DNA from 3 places in the Shewanella psychropiezotolerans genome. Region 3 is predicted to be linked to each of the others. Evidence: predicted binding sites of a transcription regulator. Region 3 holds the regulator's gene; each other region holds the start of a gene.
What was found. Region 3 encodes ArgR, which controls arginine synthesis, uptake and breakdown. Its sites were predicted from a motif close to ANTGAATANNTATTCANT; they were not measured.
Positions count from the first base shown of each region.

Region 1 (5,094 bases), 780 kb from region 3:
AGTATGTAGCTTATTAACCTAGTCGATATAGAGAGGGTCAATTGTCGCCAAATAGACAATCTCAGATAAAAGTCACCGATGAACAGCTTAAAGGTTTTCTGAAATGCTCGGAGGTCTTTAATGCCTGTAAGTCTGAGGATATCGATTACATTCTGAGACAACTTAAGATTTATCATTATGATAATGAAACGGTTATCGCTCATAGAGAAGATGTGGGAGATCAGATTAGGTTTGTGATCAAGGGCAGCTTAAACATAGTAGCCACTAGCTTAGACGGTAAAGAGGTGAGGTTTCCCCCCATAGGACCTAACCGATGGATCGGCTGGATATCCTGTTTCGATGACCAAGTCTTGTCCCATGATTGGGTCGCCACAGCGAACTCAGACATCATAGTCCTCCCTGGTATTGCAATACGAAAACTATGTAGCAAGAACCCGGACTTATACCCCAAGATAATGGCGGAGATTAATCGTCAATTTAAGTTACTCATGAGCTGGACCGAGTTTGTCTCCCTGCATTCCCTCAGCGCCAGAGCCAGCATGCTGATCCAGATTCTGGCACAGATAAGTGCGACACCCATGGATAACAAGCCCGGCTGGTTACAGGTGAATGTCACTCAAGAGCACTTGGCCTCTTTCCTCAACCTATCACGCCAAACTGCCAATAAACTGCTTGTTGGATTAGAGAAGGATGGTTTTATCAGCATAGGATATCGAAAGATCCTCATCAATACCGCATACCTGAGAGCTCAGACTGGCAAATGAATCATTAGACAGATCAATTCCAAATAAAAATGCCAGCTAATGCTGGCATTTTCTATCCACAGCTACTCAGAACCTTATAGTTCTAAGGCGAGTATCTTGGATTTTCTTTGATAGTTGTACAATTGCTTCTTCTTATCTGGCAAGGTTTCCACATCGACAATATCGAAACCCTGTTCCAGAAACCAATGAATGCTGCGCGTGGTCAGGGCAAACAATTTAGAATAGCCCCTGACCCTGGCTTGACCGATAATATTTTTAAGCAGTATGCTCCCCCTGTCGGCATCCCGGTATTCTGGATGCACCACCAGACAGGCAAACTCACCGGCATTGTCTTCCTCGAACGGGTAAAAGGCCGCGCAGCCTATGACCAGGTTATCGCGTTCGATAAGCATAAACTGCTCAATCTCCATCTCCAGCTGCTCACGGGAACGACGGACTAGAATGCCCTTCTGCTCTAACGGACGGATCAGATCTAAGATCCCGCCTATATCGCCAATGCCGGCACGGCGCAGACGCTCGGCGCTCTCGGTTACAATCTGGGTACCTATACCATCTCTGGAGAAGAGCTCCTGCAACAAGGCACCATCATCCAGATAACTAACAAAGTGACAACGGGAAACACCATTTCGACAGGCATCTATGCTGGCCTTGAGAAAGGCTTTAGTACCTGGACAGACACTCGAGCTTAAGTCTAAATCGTTCAAGATAGCTTGAGCATCATTTGGCATCAACTCGGCCAGCACTTGACCCGTACTATCCAGGATGCCTTTCTGTGAGCTAAAACCTATCATCTTATCGGCTTTGAGTTTCACTGCGATCTGAGTGGCGACCTCTTCGGCTGTCAGATTAAAGCTCTCTCCCGTAACTGAAGCGGCAACGGGCCCGAGTAACACTATGCTATTACTTTCCAGCTGCCCCTTGAGGCCTTGCACATCGATACGCCTGACCTTGCCACTCAGGCAATAGTCGACACCATCATCGACACCAAGAGGCTGAGCGATAACGAAATTACCACTCACCACATTGATCTGCGCCCCCTGCATCGGGGTATTACTCAGACTCATGGAGAGTCTGGCGGTGATATCCAGCTGCAGTCCACCCACAACTTGTTTAATCACCTTAAAGGCATCTTCGTCGGTGATCCTTACGCCATTGTAGTATTCAGGCAGGATGGTTTTGTCCGCCAAAGCCTCATCAATCTGCGGCCTGGCACCATGCACCAGAACAATCTTGATCCCCAGACTATGCAAGAGGGCAATATCATTAATGATCGAACGAAATTGTTTATTAGCTAACGCCTCGCCCCCTAGCATCACCACAAAGGTCTTGCCCCTATGGGAATTGACGTAGGAAGCTGAGTGACGAAATCCATCAACGAGTTCAGTGGTACGCACGAATATATTCTCACCTTAATTCATTTATGCAAAACTGACGGCCACAGCCGTAGGTTATAACAAACATGATATTGCATTTTAATTCAAAATAAAAGCATTTATATTTAATCGTGGATATGTAAAAACTGTTTTAAAATAGGGCACGGACTAATAAAATGAAAATAACACAAATGAATAACAATTTAGATTATTCATCTTACTCGATCTACATGACAATGCGTTGAACAAACTAAATTTTAAGCAAAAAAAAACCCCTGAATCAGGGGCTTTAGTAGAAGTTAGCAACAAGTTATTACTTGATTTTAGCTTCTTTGTACATAACGTGCTTACGGATAACGGGATCAAATTTCTTGATTTCCATCTTTTCAGGCATGTTACGTTTGTTCTTTTCAGTCGTGTAGAAATGACCAGTCTTAGCGCTAGAAACTAGCTTGATCTTCTCACGATTACCTTTAGATTTAGCCATGGTTTATTATACCTTCTCGCCGCGTGCACGAAGTTCTGCAACAACAACTTCAATACCTTTCTTATCGATAATACGCATACCTTTAGGGGTAAGACGTAGCTTAACGAAGCGCTTCTCGCCTTCTAACCAAAAACGATGGTTTTGTAGGTTAGGTAAAAAACGACGACGCGTAGAATTCTTCGCGTGCGAGCGGTTGTTACCAACCATCGGCTTCTTGCCAGTTACTTGGCATACTCTTGACATGTCAATCTTCTCCAAAACAAAATATTTTTAACGCTCGAGCATTAATGCACCTCGAACACGGCCGTCGCCTGAGGCACACAACAGAGGGCGCATTTTATACAGGATCTAAAAGCAAAGATCAAGGAATAGTTAGTCTATCCATCCCCGCTCTGCAAATGAAACTATCTCGCGATCGCCTACAACCATATGGTCTAACAAGGAAACATCTATGGTTGCCAAGGCACACTTTAATCGCTCAGTAATTCGCCTATCGGCCAGGCTTGGCTCCGCAACTCCAGATGGATGGTTGTGGCAGACAATCACGGCCGCGGCTTTTTTCTCAAGCACCAGACACACCACATCTCGTGGATAAACTGACGCTGAATCTATGGTGCCGCGGAATAATTCAACAAACTGAATGACTCGGTGCTGACTGTCCAACAACAAAATGGCGAACACTTCATAGGCACGATCCCGTAATTGTCTCATTAAATAGTCCCGAGTTAAATCAGGATCACTCAATATTTTGCCTCTTTTTAACTTTTCCGCCGAAATCCGGGTACTAAACTCAGCCGCAGCCTGAATCTGAGCAAACTTTACCGGCCCCATACCAGGTAATTTACAGACCTCCTGCTGAGAGGCCTTCAGTAGCTCCCTGAGCCCGCCGAACTCTGCGATTAGATTCCGAGCCAACTCAACGGCACTCAATCCCTTTAAGCCATTTCTAAGCACCACAGCTAACAGCTCAGAATCTGATAACTGACCGGCCCCATGGCTCAACAGTTTATCCCGCGGCCCCTCTCCTGACGGCCAATCTTTGATCCCCATCACCCCTCCTTGCGTGATTTTCAACTTATGCTGAGTATGGTCGAGTTTTCTAAAACTTGTATCCTCCACAGCCTAAGCTTTGTGATATCTTAGGCTGCAATTCAATTTAGCGACTGCATTGTTTCTCATAGGTCATCCTTATGAGCCACGGTCTATGAGCAAAAGTATGAGCCAAAGTAAGACTTCAAGCCCAACCAATAAAAATATCCTACTCGCTATAGGCGGCGGAATAGCGGCCTATAAATCAGCCGATCTTATCCGACGCTTAAAAGAGCGTGGCTTCGACGTACGTGTTGTGATGAGTCAGAGTGCGAAGGAATTTATCACTCCGCTTACCTTGCAAGCCTTATCGGGATATCCGGTGGCATCGGACCTACTCGACACCGCAGCTGAAGCGGCCATGGGTCATATAGAGCTGGCTCGATGGGCGGATCTGGTGATTGTCGCCCCGGCAACTGCCAACCTGATAGCCCGAATCAATGCAGGTATGGCCGATGAGCTTATTACCACCACTTGCTTAGCTACCGAGGCCCCAATGATACTCTGCCCGGCGATGAACCAGCAGATGTATCGTAATCAGGCGACACAAGATAACCTGGCAAACTTAGCCAAACGCGGTCTTAAGATTTGGGGACCCGCATCGGGCAGCCAGGCCTGTGGCGAAATAGGCCCTGGACGCATGCTCGAACCTTTAGATATCGTCGCTCTGGCAATGCAATTTTTCGCGCCTAAATTACTGGCGGGCCACTCACTACTGCTGACAGCCGGACCGACACGGGAAGCAATCGATCCTGTGCGTTATATCTCCAATCATAGCTCGGGCAAAATGGGCTTCGCCATCGCTAAAGCGGCGGCCGACATGGGCGCCGAGGTCACCTTAATCTCCGGACCAGTCAACCTGACGACACCAGCTGGAGTCAAACGAGTCGATGTTATCTCGACCCAAGACATGCTTGATGCTGTGATGAGCCGAGTCGATAGTCACGATATTTTCATCGGCTGCGCCGCCGTAGCCGATTATCGAGTGGCAGATGTCGCAACGGATAAGATAAAAAAATCATCCTCCAATATGCAGCTTGCCTTGGTAAGAAATCCTGATATCTTAGCCACCGTTGCCAGCCATAGTCCAAGACCATTTACCTTAGGGTTCGCCGCCGAGACCCAAGATGTCGAACGCTACGCTAAAGATAAACTAGTGCGCAAGAAACTCGATATGATTGCCGCCAATGATGTGTCTAATCCTGAACTGGGTTTCAATGCCGACAACAATGCACTCAAGGTCATTTGGGCTAAGGGCCAAGAAGATCTTCCGGCAACCGATAAGCAAACCTTGGCCAGCCAACTACTCGCCATTGTCGCCAAACGAATAGCCATTTTAAAAGATGACAAGAAATGAAGACACCCATAGAAATCAAAATTC
Region 1 is NZ_CP041614.1:6,026,193-6,031,286, forward strand. It holds gene FM037_RS26285 (Crp/Fnr family transcriptional regulator) at 42-764, shown strand; gene argA (amino-acid N-acetyltransferase) at 839-2,158, opposite strand; gene rpmG (50S ribosomal protein L33) at 2,451-2,624, opposite strand; gene rpmB (50S ribosomal protein L28) at 2,631-2,867, opposite strand; gene radC (RadC family protein) at 2,997-3,674, opposite strand; gene coaBC (bifunctional phosphopantothenoylcysteine decarboxylase/phosphopantothenate--cysteine ligase CoaBC) at 3,841-5,070, shown strand; gene dut (dUTP diphosphatase) at 5,067-5,094, shown strand, end outside.
Region 1: a site for ArgR is predicted at 2,229-2,246, ahead of argA (amino-acid N-acetyltransferase). Genes of this name have one in related genera too.

Region 2 (5,094 bases), 1.5 Mb from region 3:
CGTATCCAGTCCCCCGAATATGCCAGAACAACTTTTTTCACATCTGTTTTCTTTACTTGATTCGACATCTTTGTTTCCTAATTCCTGATACTTGCTCACCGAAACTTCGATGAGAGATAAATATGTTTACGTCTAGAGCTTGTCTTACTGACCCAGCAAGGTCACGAGTACGGCGTTTTGTGCATGCATTCGATTTTCAGCTTGCTGCAAGATAAGTGAACCCTCACCATCGACCACCTCAGCTGTAGCCTCGACTTCACGATATGCTGGCAAGCAGTGCATGAAAAAGTTAGCGCCCGCTTTTTCCATCAGAGCAGCATTGACCTGATATGGACCGAACTTAGTTTTGATATCGGCCATATCAGTCTCGTCACCCATAGAGATCCAGGTATCTGTGTAAATAGCATCTTGCTCACCCATCGCCTCAATATCTGAGGTCAGAAACAGGGAGCCACCATGCTTAGCCGCTAGCGCTTGCGCCTGTACCACAACTTCTCCATCGGGAAAGTGCCCAGGAGGGCAAACAACCGTCATCTTAGCGCCGAGAATTGCGGCGCCGAACATCAATGAGTGGGTCACATTATTACCATCACCGATATAAGCGAGTTTAACTTGACTAACATCGTCAAACTTCTCAGATAAAGTGAGGAAGTCTGCTAAGCCCTGGCAAGGGTGGTAGAGATCCGATAGCGCATTAATCACAGGCACACTGCCATGCTCAGCCAGGCCTTCTATGGTCGAATGTAGATAGGTTCTCGCCACGATAGCGTCGGCCCAACATGATATATTGGCAGCAAAATCGGATACCGGCTCACGTTTACCTAAGGCACCATTTTGCTGATCCAGGTAGAGACAATGGCCACCAAGTTTATTGATGCCGATATCGAAACTAACACGAGTTCTCAATGAAGGCTTCTCAAATAACATCACCACACTCTTACCGTCCAAGGCATGACGATACTCGGCTGGATTAGCCTTAATTTTTTTCGCCAGGGACAATAGGTCTTTCAGTTGCTCTTGAGTTAGATCTTTTATCGATAACAGGTGGTTCATAGTTACTCTCCTCTGATTGGCAGCATAATCCAACCCTTATTCTGGTATTCAGTTAGCTGCGTCGCGGCTAGCTCAAATTTAATGATAATGATTTTAAAGTGAAAACTAGTTAGGTTGAATCTGTGTTCCCACCGACTGACCATTTGACAGGGCTAACAATTGCTCTGCACTTCTCCACGAAGCCACTTGTACTGGCTGGCCCATAAGTTCGGCGACGTCCAGTGCAGCCTCGACCTTCACTTTCATACCTTTCTCTATAACGCCTATATGAGTGAGCTCTGCTACCTGCGCCCTATTGAGACTCTTAATTAATTGGCCCTTGCCATCGAGCACACCCGAGACATCGGATAACAGCACTAGCTGACCATCGACAAGTTTTGCCAACACGGTCGCGGCTTGATCGGCATTAACGTTGAGTTGCTGGCCACTTGCGTCGATTGCAATCGAGCTAACAATCGGTAACCAAGCCTGAGAGAGAATAAATTCAAGATAAGTCGCATTCTTAGGTGAAACTTCACCGACAAATCCTAGCCTTTCATCTTTAATCTGAGCCGTTACAATATCGCCATCACCCAAGCTCATGCCGATGGCCGAAATACCGGACTTTATCGCCGCGGCTTGCAACAATTTATTCGCGGTTCCGGCTAGTGCACCCACTATGACAGGCACTTGTGCCGCAGGAGTGACCCTTAGTCCGTCTAATTTCTCAGTTTCCATACCATTGGCAGTGAGCTGTTCATCGACGATGCAGCCGCCCCCATGTACCAAGATAATCTTCTGCCCCTTGGCAATCATCTTAGCCACAGTATCCATCAATCTGTTCATGCCCATCTCACACTGCAGTAAGGCACCACCAACTTTAATCACTAATGTTTTGTTACTCGTTGACATAGTTATCTACTCGCCTAATGAAATTAGTATTTAAAATGAATCTTTATGCACTGATGAGCCTGACTAGCTGCGCCTTTCATCAAATTATCAATTGCACTCGCAACCACCAGATAACCCGTCTGGAGATCGAACTTCCATCCCAGATGACAATTGGGTGTATTGACCACATCATCCACCTTAGGAAATTGGTTGTGCTTCACCGTAACAAGAGGCGCGTTATCATAAAATGAGTATGCCTTGGCAATATCAGCTTCAGTGGTTCCCGCAGCGAGCTGTGTGGTAATTGTCGCGAGTATGCCACGTTTAAAATTACCTAAGTGTGGAGTAAAAATCACTTCCTGACCTAGCTGAGTGGCAATTTCAGGCTGATGCCTGTGGCCCAATACTCCGTAGGGCGTTAAACTCACTTCACAAAAACTGGTTTGAAGTTGTGCCTTTCTACCGGCTCCTGTGACACCGCTCACGGCGTTGATCACAGGCAGCGTACTGGTTAACAAAGATGCTAATGGCTTTAATGCGGTGAGCGATGCAGTTGGATAACACCCTGGGACGGCGATCATCTTACTGTCGGCAATCTCGGCACTATTCCACTCGGCCAGGCCATAAACGGCATTAGATAATACTTCAGGATAGTCATGCTCGAAGCCATACCATTTGGGGTACAGAGCCTTATCGGCAAACCGATAGGCACCGCTTAAATCGAATACTGCCAGACCTTGTTCATAAAACCAGGCCGCCAGATGTAAACTGACATTATGATCGGTCGCTAATACTACTGCATCGGCTTGTTCAACAATTAAAGTCTTAGCTTCTTGCGATAATGGAGAGAGGCATAATGAGATATGACTATATACGGGATAGAGCTCAGATAATGGCTTACCTTTGTCTAAGCTATTCTCAGAAACATACAGACCTTGAATCTTCAAGTTTGCATCGGCATAAATAAGAGAGGTGATCTGTGCGCCCGTGTAACCACTAGCGCCGATAATGGCAATGCTTTTCATAATCTATGACTTCTTAATTTTTGAACGAGATAAAAGGAAAAAGAGGGGGCACAACTTAAGCCCTGGTAGAAACACCAATGTTGACAAGTTTATCGTCGCAGGAAGTCTGTTAATGTGACCTTTTTGTTAATTTTAGTGTATGAAATTATCATTTTTACTCTCAGTAATTAGCACTGTATTCTGGTACTCGCCTTAGCTGTTTGCTAGACTATCACAGCTAACTATTTATGCAATATATTTGAATATATATTTTAAAGGTGAAATATGACCCAAATTCCAGATCTGAAAACGAGTTTTACTCAGCTCATAGCGACACCTTCAATTAGCGCTCTCGAAGTCGAGCAAGATATGAGTAACCAAGGCGTGATAGATCTATTGCATACCTGGTTCAATGATCTAGGCTTTCAATGTAAGATTCAAGCCGTACCGAATTCCCGTAATAAACATAACTTCATCGCCTCCTTTGGCGCTGGTAGTGGTGGTCTTCTACTCGCCGGCCACACAGACACAGTACCATTCGATGAGGGTCGTTGGAGCCAAGACCCATTCACTCTAACGGAAAAAGATAACCGCTGGTACGGCCTTGGCACATGCGATATGAAGGGATTCTTTGCCCTCATATTAGAAGCGCTAAAAGATATGCCACTGAAGAATTTCAAACGTCCTCTACACATATTAGCCAGCGCCGATGAAGAAACCACCATGAATGGAGCTAAAGCCTTTGCCGAGGAAAAATCTATCTCACCCGATTACGCCATCATCGGCGAACCAACCAGCTTAAAACCCGTTTATATGCATAAAGGCCATCTGACTCAAGGCATAAGAGTCACGGGTCGAAGTGGCCACTCTTCTGACCCTGCAAAAGGGCTAAATGCCATCGAAATAATGCATCAAGTGATGGGACAACTGCTGAAACTCAAGCAACATCTAGCCGACAACTATCATGAAGACGCATTTAGCGTACCTTATCCAACGATGAATTTCGGTCATGTACATGGCGGCGATGCAGCCAACCGAATCTGTGGCTGCTGTGATCTGCATATCGATATTCGCCCACTACCTGGCCTGGCATTAGAAGAGCTCGAGCAGTTAGTCCTTAATTACCTTGCACCTATCAGTGCTCAGTTTCCCGGCAGTATTCAAGTTGCACCGCTTTATCCAGGATCCGAGCCTTTCGCCGGCAACGCACAAAGCAGCTGGAGTAAACTGGTGGCAGAGTTATCTTCGAGCAGACCAGAGGTCGTTAACTACGCGACCGAAGCCCCCTATATTGCTAAACTGGGTTGCCAAACCTTAGTATTAGGCCCAGGCAGTATCGAACAGGCTCATCAGCCCGATGAGTTTCTCGACACCGCCTATTTGAAACAAACCGTCGAGCTGCTCAAACAGCTCATCTATCACGCCTGTATTAAATAGGCTCTCTTGCACTAAATGCCACTCGAGACTAAATTGTTATTCCAGTCTAAAGTGATATGGCACGCATAAGCTCACAATATCTGGGTTGTCTATATTGACCTAAGCCGTTAACCCTAGGTATTGTGGTCGATTAGCGAAATTCTTTATGGAGTAAGTATGGCTGATATGTATGCGTCTTTAAGGTCTAACGTTGGTACCTTAGGACAGATTTTAGGTGACACAATACGCACCAATTTAGACGATGCTTTTCTCGATAAGATAGAGCAGATCCGTCAATTAGCGAAAAGCTCCAGACAAGGGGATGAGACCTCACGAGATGAGATGCTCAAGTTACTCACCGCACTACCGGATAAAGAATTAGTGCCCTTTGCGAAAGCATTCAACCAATTTCTAAACTTGGCCAATATCGCCGAGCAATTCCATACCATCAGCCGCAATTGCGACGAGTTAGTATGTGTTCCCGATCCAGTAGAGCAGTTATTGGGTAGAGTGTTGAGCAGCAATATCGATCAAGAGAAGATGCTCGATTGCCTGCAGAACCTAGATATCGATCTGGTATTGACCGCTCATCCGACAGAGATATCCCGCCGAACCCTGATCCAAAAATATTCATCGGTTATCGATAGTCTCGCCGCACTTGAAAACCCACAACTTAGCCAGCGAGAGAAGAAACAACAGCATCTTCGCCTAAGGCAACTCATCGCTCAGATCTGGCATACTAATGAGATAC
Region 2 is NZ_CP041614.1:347,186-352,279, reverse strand. It holds partial or broken gene FM037_RS01540 (argininosuccinate synthase) at 1-68, opposite strand, end outside; gene FM037_RS01535 (ornithine carbamoyltransferase) at 145-1,053, opposite strand; gene argB (acetylglutamate kinase) at 1,159-1,944, opposite strand; gene argC (N-acetyl-gamma-glutamyl-phosphate reductase) at 1,968-2,948, opposite strand; gene argE (acetylornithine deacetylase) at 3,213-4,364, shown strand; gene ppc (phosphoenolpyruvate carboxylase) at 4,521-5,094, shown strand, end outside.
Region 2: a site for ArgR is predicted at 3,165-3,182, ahead of argC (N-acetyl-gamma-glutamyl-phosphate reductase). Genes of this name have one in related genera too.

Region 3 (5,094 bases):
AGTATCGCCTGTAGCGACTTCTAATTTTTCTAGACGTAATGTATGGCCTTCAGCAACACGATGCTGCTTACCACCACTTTGAAAAACAGCGTACATAGCTATTTTACTCCGGTATTCTAACACGCCTGCTCAATTTGTTGAGACGGGGGTGTTATAAAAGCTTTAATGACAATGGTGGCGGATTTTACGCTAAGAAGCGTAAGCTGACAAGCCCTAATCACTAAAGAATAAAAAAAGATCGGAATTACCCACACAATTTACCTCAAGTGCTGTCTTATGGCGCTTTTTTAGGTAGAATCCCATGATTATAACATTAAGCATTAATTTTGGGTCGGCAGATACTTTTCGACCCCACGAAACCAGAGCCTATTTATGGATTTGAACGCCATCCGTCAGTTAGCTGATAGCGACATGCAAGACGTCAACAAGCTTATATATGCACAACTGGAATCTGATGTTGCCCTGATCAATCAGTTAGGCTTCTACATTATTAATGGTGGCGGTAAACGCATGCGTCCATTACTCTCCATTTTGGCAGCTCGTGCGATTGACTACCAAGGAGAGGCTCATCTTAAGCTAGCCGCTATCATTGAGTTTATTCATACCGCATCGCTTCTACATGATGATGTAGTAGACGAGTCCATGCTACGTAGAGGAAGAGAGACGGCCAATGCCCTGTTTGGTAACAGTGCCAGCGTGTTAGTCGGTGACTTCCTTTACACTCGTTCATTCCAGATGATGACTGAATTAGGCAGCATGAAGGTATTAGAGATGCTTGCCGACGCAACCAACGTACTGGCTGAAGGGGAAGTGCTGCAGTTAATGAACTGTAACGATCCTGACACCAGTGAAGCAAGCTATATGCGGGTTATCTATTGTAAGACTGCCAAACTGTTTGAAGCCGCGACTCGACTCGCTGGCGTGCTGGCAGACAGCCCTATAGAAATACAGACTGCACTGGCGAATTACGGTAAGTACTTAGGCACCGCATTCCAGTTAACCGATGATCTACTCGACTATACGGCCGATACCGAAGAGTTAGGTAAGAACATAGGCGATGACCTTGCAGAGGGAAAACCTACCCTACCGCTTATTTATGCGATAGCTAATGGTACCGAGAAAGAACAAGCATTAATTCGTAAGGCCGTCGAACTCGGTGATGGAACTCAGAACATCGAAGAGATCCTCACAGCCCTAAAAAACTGTGGTGCATTGGAATATACCTTAAATAGAGCCTTAGAAGAGTCTGATAAGGCCATAGAAGCGTTAGCTTGCATTCCTGATAGCAATTACAAGCAAGCCCTCATCTCTCTGGCTAAAATTGCGGTTGAGAGAAGCCACTAGAATCGATTAGCGGGAAGTTATCTTTAATACGATAGGCCCTAGTGCAGTTTGATATAAGATTCTGTTTACTATAGAACACGGTTTTAGACAATCAGAACCTGAATCATCTTAGCTAAAATGAGCGATCAAAAAAGGAGCCCTAGAGCTCCTTTTTTATTAGGTTTAACGCCAAATAAGCTTACTTAACAAATTCGACACCTAAAGTGATATCTGCTTTTAATGTATCTAGCATAGCATCACGAGCATTAGCTTCGAACTCACTCACGTCACCGTAAGCCAGTACTTTTTCTACGCCGTTCTTACCCAATAGAATTGGCTGAGCGAAGAATGCTGCATGCTCACTGCCACCATCGACATAGGCACACTCAACAACATTCTCTTCACCCTGAAGACCACGAACCAAAGATAGACCGAAGCGACATGCAGCCTGGCCCATAGAGAGTGTCGCGCTGCCGCCACCGGCTTTAGCTTCAACCACTTCGGTACCCGCATTCTGGATACGAGTCGTCATTGCGGCAACTTCTTCATCTGTAAAGCTTACGCCTTCTACCTGAGACAGTAGTGGAAGAATCGTCACACCACTGTGGCCACCGATAACACTTACTTTAACATCGGCAACGTCTAGTCCTTTCGCTTCGGCGATAAAGGTCTCAGAACGAATAACGTCCAGTGTAGTTATACCGAATAAACGATTCTTGTCATAAACACCGGCAGCTTTTAACACCTCAGCGGCGATGGCGACTGTCGTGTTGACTGGGTTAGTGATAATACCAATCAAGGCTTTTGGACAAGTTACGGCACATTTCTCCATCAGGTTTCTCACGATACCTGCGTTGATGTTAAACAGATCTGAACGATCCATGCCCGGCTTACGTGCAACACCAGCAGAAATAAGCACCACATCGGCACCTTCCAGTGCAGCAGATGGATCTTGACCGGCAAAGCCTTTAACTTCGACTGCTGTCGGGATATGGCTTAAATCGACCGCAACACCAGGTGTTACAGGAGCAATATCATAAAGGGATATTTTTGAACCGGCTGGCAATTGCGTTTTTAGTAATAAGGCAAGAGCCTGGCCAATACCACCAGCGGCACCAAGTACAGCAACTTTCATAGTTATCTCCGTCAATTCTTGGATATTTGTGATATAGATCTATCTTTCCAGATGGCGCAACATTACTGGAATAATGAATAAATTTCAATTATCCCTTAGTCTTGATTAGATTTAATTTCTAATTGCCATCAAGAAAACGTCTAAAATGGTGAGCTATACAGGCATTAACCTGCACGATCCGAGCTAAACCGATCGACTTCCGCTCTACAGCTTAGCCCAACTCCGGCTATATTATACTAGATAACAAATCTCCCCCTTGATAACTTGCATTTTTATTCAATTTACTCGGGTATTTGTTGACAAAAAAGCCTGAAATATTCAAAATAGAGAAGATTTTTGAATAAAAGAACACAAAAACTATGCAAGCAAATAAAAATCAAGACGAACTTGTTAAGACCTTTAAGTCGATTTTGAAAGAGGAGCGTTTTGGCTCCCAAAGTGAAATTGTTATCGCCCTTCAAGCCGAAGGCTACAGCAACATCAATCAGTCGAAAGTCTCCAGAATGCTGAGCAAGTTTGGTGCGGTGCGAACCCGAAATGCCAAGCAGGAGATGGTCTACTGCTTACCCGCTGAACTGGGTGTTCCCACAGCCGGGAGCCCGCTAAAGAACCTGGTACTGGATGTTGATCATAACCAAGCCATGATAGTCGTCAGAACAAGTCCCGGAGCGGCCCAGCTAATTGCACGCTTGCTGGACTCTATAGGTAAGCCAGAGGGCATTTTGGGCACCATTGCCGGCGATGATACCATCTTCATTACACCAGCTGATATAGACGAGATAAGCAGGACCTTGAATACGGTTAAATCTCTGTTTAACTACACGGATTAAGCAAGTTCCCGAAGGAAAATGTGAGATTCCAGGCCTCGGAAGACCATGAATTCCATCATAGAAAAAGAGACGCTTATGGCGTCTCTTTTCATTTCATTATTAAAAATAAACACACCCCGTGCACAACTAACTCACCCTCCCCCAGATTGACAGATCCCTCAATGCTCGAATACCTGTCTTTTGCTCACAGTAAATATAATTAACCGCAGAAGATATTCAATATATTGAATCACACTTTAATTCGTGCGAGAGTTAGTCAGACTATAGTAGAGTGGCAGCTTCGGGCTAAGGATGTATGATGACAATAAATAAAATAATTAAAGTCGATGATGTTTGTTGGGAGTCCTGGCAACATTCAGAACAATATACCAGCCAACAGAAACATATCGGCGATGCTGCAGGATGCGAAAAAATAGGTGTGACCATGGAGCGCCTCGCCCCAGGGAAATTATCAACCGTAGCTCACTATCACACCAAGGAAGAGGAGCACCTTTACGCCTTAGAAGGCGAAGCCACTTTGCTCATAGATGGCGAGCCTCATCCCTTTAAAAAAGGCGACTATATCTGCTTCAATGCCGATACAGCCATAGCTCACACCCTCAGAAATGATTCAGACAAGGAGTTTGTATTTCTGGTCATAGGCAACCGGGATAAGCACGACGTGGTGGTCTATCCGGAAAATAACAAGGTCTTGGTCCGGGCAGTCGATGAGATCTATGCCAAACGTCCAACCAATTACTGGGATGCAGATACCCAAGAGTGATCGGGTTCATCCACACTATAAAAAACACATCTAAGAGTTTAATGCCGATCACTTAATGTGTTTCGGTTTTAAACCTCTGTCACCTTTGGCTCTGGTGACTATCCCCCTAAGTGCTCAACCCCGGAATTTAAACAAGACACCACAGGCAAACTTGCCTTGGCCATGGCCGAGATCCGCTTGTCGACGAACTGCAGTATTACAGCCCCCAAACATAAAGAAAATCAGCACGCTTGAGTCATACCTTTCGCAGCAGTCTTAATTGCACTATCCCACTCTCAAGTTGATTAACAGTAAATATGGTTTCCTAGCCCCAACGAAAATTGAGTATCAAATTCACACCTTCAGCAGGGTCAATAAGTGAGCTTTATTTAGTATGTGTCTATACTCAAGGAAAAATAGTCCAAGCCTATCTTGGTTTAACACCGACTCTCACAGGCTAACAGGTACAAGCGAGCTACCTCGGCCACATCATATAAAAGGATATTGTCATGCTCAATCTATCCCTCAAGGCAAGATTGCTTGGCAATACTGCCATAGTTATTGGCCTGTTAATTCTCAGCTCCGGCTACGCAATCTACAGCATGAACCAGATAGGCAGAGAATTAGAGAGTGTGGCCGAAATAGATATTCCGCTCACGCAGAAGCTCGCCGCCATCACCACCCATCAGCTTGAACAGGCTATTCAATTCGAACGAAGCCTGCATTTCGGCACCACTATGAAGCAGGAGCCAGATAACCGAGGGCATTTTAACACGGCAATTCATCATTTCGATGCCATCACACCTAAAATAGAAGCCGAAATCCTCGAAGCCGAGGCCATGGCGAGCACGGCCATGGAAGGAGCAACACCGGCCGTTTACACCGAGTTTAAGTCGGTGCTCACGGCGTTAAAGCAAATTGAGGTCGAGCACAAAGGTTTTGTCGAACATGTGCATCAGGTATTTGTACTACTACAGACGGGCAAGCTACATGAAGCAGAGATAATGGCCCAAAAAGTTGAACACGAAGAAGATCAACTCGATGAGGAACTGAAAACATTATTA
Region 3 is NZ_CP041614.1:5,247,583-5,252,676, forward strand. It holds gene rplU (50S ribosomal protein L21) at 1-96, opposite strand, end outside; gene ispB (octaprenyl diphosphate synthase) at 373-1,344, shown strand; gene mdh (malate dehydrogenase) at 1,523-2,458, opposite strand; gene argR (transcriptional regulator ArgR) at 2,818-3,288, shown strand; gene FM037_RS23040 (cupin domain-containing protein) at 3,584-4,051, shown strand; gene FM037_RS23045 (methyl-accepting chemotaxis protein) at 4,540-5,094, shown strand, end outside.